Robiginitalea biformata HTCC2501: one gene and its partner. The protein of the gene in region 1 binds, or shares a complex with, the protein of each later gene. Links are inferred from orthologs where the notes say so. Each region holds a gene or a part of one and is shown on either strand. Other genes may lie near its edges.

What was found. Proteins that work in one complex are often made in the same cells at the same time.
Region 2: the proteins of RB2501_RS10845 (region 1) and uvrB are in contact, whole or in part, in a crystal structure (PDB 7EGT), measured with the Thermus thermophilus proteins. The link is inferred for Robiginitalea biformata HTCC2501 from one-to-one orthologs. Residues at the interface, in WP_096412145.1 of Thermus thermophilus: His654, Arg656, Phe657, Gln666, Asp668, Glu669, Lys680, Arg681, Leu682, Ser683, Lys685, Tyr686, Ala687; in WP_096411307.1 of Thermus thermophilus: Glu23, Leu25, Arg26, Asp27, Gly28, Glu29, Arg30, Phe31, Arg55, Glu326, Asp327, Phe328, Glu379, Ser382, Gln383, His398, Gly400, Arg401.

Annotation. Positions count from the first base shown.
Region 1 is NC_013222.1:2,446,054-2,449,439, reverse strand. The notes cover bases 125-3,121. They hold RB2501_RS10845 (ATP-dependent helicase), read right to left. Parts: upstream 2,801-3,121; coding sequence 449-2,800; downstream 125-448. Other genes in these bases: RB2501_RS10840 (amidohydrolase), read left to right, coding at 2,963-3,121; RB2501_RS10850 (glycoside hydrolase family 16 protein), read right to left, coding at 125-328. In the rest of the region: more of RB2501_RS10850, read right to left, coding at 1-124; more of RB2501_RS10840, read left to right, coding at 3,122-3,386. UniProt on the Escherichia coli protein: A helicase with DNA-dependent ATPase activity. Unwinds DNA duplexes with 3'-5' polarity. Translocates on single-stranded DNA with 3'-5' polarity. Initiates unwinding more efficiently from a nicked substrate than double-stranded DNA.
Region 2 is NC_013222.1:1,771,623-1,774,990, reverse strand. The notes cover bases 243-3,221. They hold uvrB (excinuclease ABC subunit UvrB), read left to right. Parts: upstream 243-727; coding sequence 728-2,716; downstream 2,717-3,221. Other genes in these bases: RB2501_RS07900 (Hsp20/alpha crystallin family protein), read right to left, coding at 2,945-3,221; RB2501_RS07910 (T9SS type B sorting domain-containing protein), read left to right, coding at 243-623. In the rest of the region: more of RB2501_RS07910, read left to right, coding at 1-242; more of RB2501_RS07900, read right to left, coding at 3,222-3,368. UniProt on the Escherichia coli protein: The UvrABC repair system catalyzes the recognition and processing of DNA lesions. A damage recognition complex composed of 2 UvrA and 2 UvrB subunits scans DNA for abnormalities.

The sequences.
Region 1 (3,386 bases):
TGATTTTCAGCGTCCCCTCACTGACTTCTGTAACCCCGTCTTCCACGTAGTTCTGCCATTCGTTGTTTCCCCAGCCATGGGCGCCGGTTTCAAAACGCCATTTTTCGGTGTCCAGGGCATCCCCGTCAAATTCATCGCTCCAGACCAGTTCGGCGTCATCCCAGTAATCCGGCGCATCCACATCGGGCAGCGATGCGGTATCCGGCGTATCGTCGGCAGGCTGGTTTACTTCAGGTTCCTGCGCATTCCCGGAGGACTGGCAGCCCGGGAGCATCCACAGGGAGGCCAGGAGTGCGATGCTGGCGAAACGATTCAGGTTCAGGTTCATTATCTCAAATCTTTTGGTGAATACTATACCGGCTTGCACCGGAAGGCTGCGGTCGTAAATCCACTATCCACGGGATAAGGTACGACAATTGGCCGGTAAGAACCAACGGCCGGCCCCGCTTTAATCGAGTACCCGGAGTTTGGCAAAACGGAGCAGCAGCTTTTTGACATCCCCCCGTTCAAAACGGATTTCGGCCTTCTTGTCGTTGCCCGCGCCTTCCACTTTCAATACGGTGCCCGCCCCAAAGCGCGAATGGTCCACGCGGGTTCCCTCCTGCAGGTCGGCGATGACCGTGTCCGAACCTTTGGGAGAGGCAATATCCGGTTTCAGTTTCCGGAGCCTCCGGAGCTGTTCGGGTTTGGGCCCGGTCCGGGACGGAGGGGTTCCCGCAACCGGTTTCTTCTGCCGCAGCCGGCTTTTATCCACGTCCCCGAAAATATCCGAATCGATCAGGGGGCGGTAGCGGTAGTTGTCTACCGGAGTTAAGTTTTCGATATAAGACTCCTCGATTTCCTCGATAAACCGGCTGGGTTCCGCATCGATGAGTTTCCCCCATCGGTAGCGGTTCTGGGTATAGGTAAGGTAGGCCTGTTTTTCTGCCCGGGTCAGCGCCACGTAGAACAGCCGTCGCTCCTCTTCGAGTTCGCTCCGCGTATTCATGCTCATGGCCGAGGGGAAGAGGTCTTCCTCCATCCCCACAATATACACGTAGGGGAATTCCAGCCCCTTGGCCAGGTGGATGGTCATCAGGGCCACGCGGTCCTCGTCGCCCGTATCCTTGTCCATGTCCGTGGCCAGGGCAACGTCCTCCAGAAATTCCGACAGGTCGCCTTTGGCATCGGCCACTTCCTTCTGCCCTTCCACAAAGTCCTTGATCCCGTTGAGGAGCTCTTCGATATTCTCCATGCGGGCTATCCCTTCCGGCGTCCCGTCCTTTTTGAACTCCAGCAGCAACCCGGATTTTTTGGCCACGTGTTCGGCAAGCGTAAAGGCATCGGCACTTTGGTTGAGTACCTGGAAACTCCGGATCATCGTTGCGAAATCCGACAGCTTCCCCCGGGTCCCCCGGTTCAGCCCAAGCGGCTCGCTCTCCAGGTTTTCGATGTGTTCAAAAATGGTGCGGCCGGATGCGTTGGCCGCCACGGTTAACTTATCCATGGTGGTTTGCCCGATGCCCCGCGTGGGGAAATTGACAACCCGCTTCAGGGCCTCTTCGTCCCCGGGGTTCACAATGAGGCGCAGGTAGGCCAGTACGTCCTTGATTTCCTTTCGTTGGTAAAAGGACAGCCCCCCGTAGATCCGGTAGGGAATATCGCGTTTCCGGAGCGCGTCCTCGATGGCCCGGGACTGGGAGTTGGTCCGGTAGAGGACGGCAAAATGTCCGTTGGGCATTTGGTGCCGCATTTTCTCCTCAAAGATGGACGACGCCACAAAACGCCCCTCTTCGGCATCGGTGGGACTGCGGTGCAACTTAATGCGAGGCCCTTCCTCATTGGAAGTCCACACTACTTTTTCGAGCTGGTTTTTATTCCGGGCGATCACGCTGTTGGCCGCCCCGACAATATTCTTTGTGGAACGGTAGTTTTGTTCCAGGCGATACACCGCCACGTCGTCGTAATCCCGCTGAAAATTCAGGATGTTCGTGATATTGGCGCCACGGAAGGAATAGATACTCTGGGCATCGTCCCCAACCACGCAGATATTCTGGAACCGGTCTGCAAGCGCCCGAACGATCAGGTACTGGGAATGGTTCGTGTCCTGGTACTCATCCACCAGGATGTAGCGGAAACGCTCCTGGTATTTGTGCAGCACTTCAGGGAAACGGTTCAGCAGTTCGTTGGTCCGCAGGAGCAGGTCGTCAAAGTCCATGGCCCCTGCCTTAAAGCAACGGTCCACGTAATGCCGGTAGATTTCCCCCAGCCTGGGCCGTTTGGCCATCGCGTCCGCCTCCATGAGTTCCGGGTTCTGGAAATAGGCCTTTACGGTAATGAGGCTGTTTTTATAGGAGGAAATGCGCTGCTGGATTTGCTTGTACTTGTACACATCCTTGTCCAGGCCCATCTCCTTGATGATCGAGGCGATCAGCCGCTGGGAATCCTGGGTGTCGTAGATGGTGAAATTGCTCGGGTAACCCAATTTGTCGCCGTCGTAGCGCAGCAGCCGGGCAAAGACGGAATGAAAGGTGCCCATCCACAGGTTTTTGGCTTCCCCGGAACCCACGATGTCTGCAATCCGCTTCTTCATCTCCCGGGCCGCTTTGTTTGTAAAGGTCAGGGACAGGATGTTGAAGGCGTCCACGCCCTGGTTCATCAGGTGGGCAATTCGGTAGGTCAGCACGCGGGTCTTCCCCGAGCCGGCTCCGGCTATTACCATCAAGGGCCCGTCCTTGTGGAGGACGGGTGCCTTCTGTGCATCATTGAGTTCATCGAGAAACATGCCGGGCAGCAACTTAGAGGGGGTGAATTTAGCCATAATTCACCGCAACCTCAAAACGGTTCCAACGGGAATTATAAACAATCCGGGGTCGTTTTTTCCAATTTGAATATCTTTAGGCCCTTTCAACCCGGCGGGCCGCAGCGCCGAGCCCATCCGGTACCATCCACTAATTCTTGCAAACGATAATAAAATGACCCTATGAAACAACTGATCCGATGCTTTCTGCTGCTTGCCGCAACCGCAGGATTTGCCCAGCACGCCAACCTTGAATCCGAATACCAGGCCATAGAAGCCAAAGTAATCGACTGGCGCCACGATATCCACCAATTCCCCGAATTGTCGAACCGGGAGTTCAAGACGGCTGAAAAGATTGCAGCCCACCTGAAATCACTCGGAATCGAAGTGCAAACCGGCGTGGCCCACACGGGGGTTGTCGGCGTCCTCAAGGGAGACCGGCCAGGCAAAGTAGTGGCCCTGCGTGCCGATATCGACGCCCTGCCCGTACGGGAGCGGAACGACCTGCCGTTCAAATCCGAGGTGACCACGGAATTCCTGGGCGAAGAAGTGGGCGTGATGCACGCCTGCGGGCATGATACGCATACGGCCATCCTCATGGGGGTTG
Region 2 (3,368 bases), 670 kb from region 1 along the record:
TTGCGAGCGGCAGAGAAGTCCGCCTGGACGTTACGGGCAACTATTTCCTGGAGGCGTACAACGAAGTAGGCTCTATCAACGAGTTTGCTATCTGCAATACGCTCGTGGAATTTTCCGTGGTGACCACCCCTCCCCCGATGATCCGGCGCACGCAGGTATCCCGGGAAGTGGACGGGTTGCGCATCCAGGTTTTCCTGGAACAAAACGGGGCGTATGAATATTCCCTGGATCCCGTGTCGGGGTTCCAGTCGTCCCCGATCTTCAGCGGGCTGCCCCTGCAGGGATATACCGTCTATGTTCGGGATGCCTTTGGGTGCGGGCAGGTGCAGCAGGAGGTTGCCCGGAGCCTGAGCGCTGCCGATTTTCCGCCCTTTTTCACCCCGAACAACGACGGGGCCAACGACCTCTGGCGGTTTGACCCGCCGCAGGACCTCTCGGACGCCTATGTGGAAACTATCCGGATATTCGATCGATATGGGAATTTCCTGATCGAACTCGACCCGGAATCCCGGGGTTGGGATGGCAATGTCAACGGCAAACCCGTGCCCGCCTCCGTGTACTGGTTTGTAGCCGTTTCGCTCCGGCAGGAGGTGATCCGGGGCTATTTTGCCCTGAAACGATAGGGATGCCCACCGCAATTTCCATCCCTGCCCGAAAGATCCGCACCCCGCGGCAAGATTCTGCTTCCGGGCGAGGAAGCCTCCCGGGGCTTTTGTATTTTTAAGGCATGAAATTCAAGGTAGTTTCGGAATTCCAGCCGACAGGGGACCAGCCGGCCGCCATCGCCCAGCTCAGCGGGGGGATTCGCGAGGGGGATCGATACCAGACCCTGCTGGGGGTTACCGGGTCCGGCAAAACATTTACCGTTGCCAACGTCGTGGAACAGGTACAACGACCTACCCTTGTGCTGGCGCATAACAAGACCCTCGCGGCCCAGTTGTATTCCGAGTTCAAGATGTTTTTCCCGGAAAATGCCGTGGAGTATTTTGTGTCCTACTACGACTATTACCAACCCGAGGCCTACATCCCCACAAGCGGCCTGTACATCGAGAAGGACCTATCCATCAACGAGGATATCGAGAAACTCCGGCTGAGTACCACCTCCTCCCTCCTCTCCGGGCGGCGGGACGTGCTGGTGGTTGCCTCGGTTTCCTGCCTGTACGGTATCGGGAACCCGATTGAGTTCCAGAAGAACGTAATCCATCTTGAACGGGACCAGGTACTGGCCCGCACCCGGTTGATGCACCAGCTGGTCCAGAGCCTGTATTCCCGGACGACAGCGGATTTCCGCAATGGGAACTTCCGGGTTCGGGGCGATGTCCTGGATGTCTTCCCCGGCTATGCGGACCACGCTTTCCGCATCCATTTCTTCGGGGATGAAATCGAGGCCATCGAAGCCTTTGATCCTTATAATAACAAGGTGATCGAAGAATATGAAACCCTGAATATCTACCCGGCCAATATGTTTGTGACTTCCCCGGATGTCCTCCAGGAAGCCATCCACAAAATCCAGGACGACCTGACTGCCCAGGTTGCCTATTTTAAGGAAATCGGCAAGCCCCTGGAGGCAAAACGCCTGGAGGAACGGACAAACTTTGACCTGGAGATGATCCGGGAGTTGGGGTACTGCTCGGGTATTGAAAATTATTCCCGCTACCTGGACGGGCGCGAGCCAGGTACCCGGCCGTTCTGCCTGCTGGATTACTTCCCGGACGACTACCTGATGGTGGTGGACGAAAGCCATGTGACCATCCCCCAGGTACACGCCATGTACGGAGGCGACCGGTCGCGGAAGGAGAACCTGGTGAACTACGGGTTCCGCCTGCCTGCCGCCATGGACAACCGTCCGCTGAAATTCGAGGAATTTGAAGCGCTTCAAAATCAGGTAATCTACGTCAGCGCCACACCGGCCGACTACGAGATGCAGCAGAGCGGCGGGGTGTATGTGGAACAGGTTATCCGCCCTACCGGCTTGCTCGACCCGGTTATTGAGGTTCGGCCAAGCGAAAACCAGATCGACGACCTGGTGGAGGAAATCCAATTGCGGGTACAGCGGGACGAGCGCACCCTGGTCACCACGCTCACCAAACGGATGGCCGAGGAACTGACCAAATACCTGACCCGTATTGACGTTCGCTGCCGGTACATCCACAGCGACGTGGATACCCTGGAGCGGGTGGAAATCATGCAGGACCTCCGCAAGGGGATTTTCGATGTGCTGGTGGGGGTCAATTTACTGCGGGAGGGGCTCGACCTGCCCGAGGTATCCCTGGTGGCCATCATCGATGCGGACAAAGAAGGGTTCCTCAGGAGCAACCGTTCGCTGACCCAGACGGTGGGCCGGGCAGCCCGCCACCTGCAGGGCAAGGCCATTATGTATGCGGATACCGTGACGGACAGCATGCAAAAGACCATAGACGAAACGAATTACCGCCGGCAGAAACAACTCGATTACAACAAGGAACACGGAATCACCCCCAGGGCCCTGAAGAAAAACCTGGACAGCGTGCTGGCCAGAAACTCGGTCTCCACCTTCCACTTCGAGAAAAAGGAACGCGATGCAAGGGAACCGGACCCCGCCTACCTGACCAAGGAGCAAAAAGAGGAACTGATACGCAAAAAACGCAAGGACATGGAACGGGCCGCCAAGGACCTGGACTTTATGCAGGCGGCCAAATTGCGGGACGAAATAAAAGTGCTGCAGGAGAAAGCCTGATTGCAGGAGAAAGCCTGATTGGAGGAGAAAGCCTGATTGGAGGAGAAAGCCCGATTGCGGGAGAAAGAACATTTATTGGCCCACTTTGAATTCCGGGTGATGTGCCACATACCCTGCCGGCCGGGATTTCCACAAAAAAAACGCCCCGAAACCGGGGCGCTTCCCTAACTAACCAACTAAACAAACCAACCATTATGAGGCCCGTTAGGTGGGCCAGCCATAATTCGTTTACTTGCCAATTTCAATAAGCCGCTTTGGCTTCGGCAAGGCTTCTTCTTTCTTAGGGAGTGTAAAACGCAGGATACCGTCTTCGTAGTTGGCTTCGATGGCCTCCTCGTTTACGGATTCCGGCAGGGTAAAGGCCCGTTTGAAATTCGAATACCAGAATTCCCTGCGGGTATATCCCTTTTCGTCTTCCTGTTTCTCCTCTTTGTGCTCCATGGAAATGGTCAGCACGTTGTCGTCGACCTCAATGTTGAAGTCTTCTTTCTTCTGACCCGGGATGGCCAGCTCCAGGGTAAAGTCGGTCTCCCCCTCGCGGATATTCACCGCAGGCAGGTTTTGGTTGTAGCGATCTACCCCGCCGAACCAGTCGGGCATCATCACGTCGTTCCAGAAGCTTGGAAACAATCCGGTGTGTTTACGTACTAGT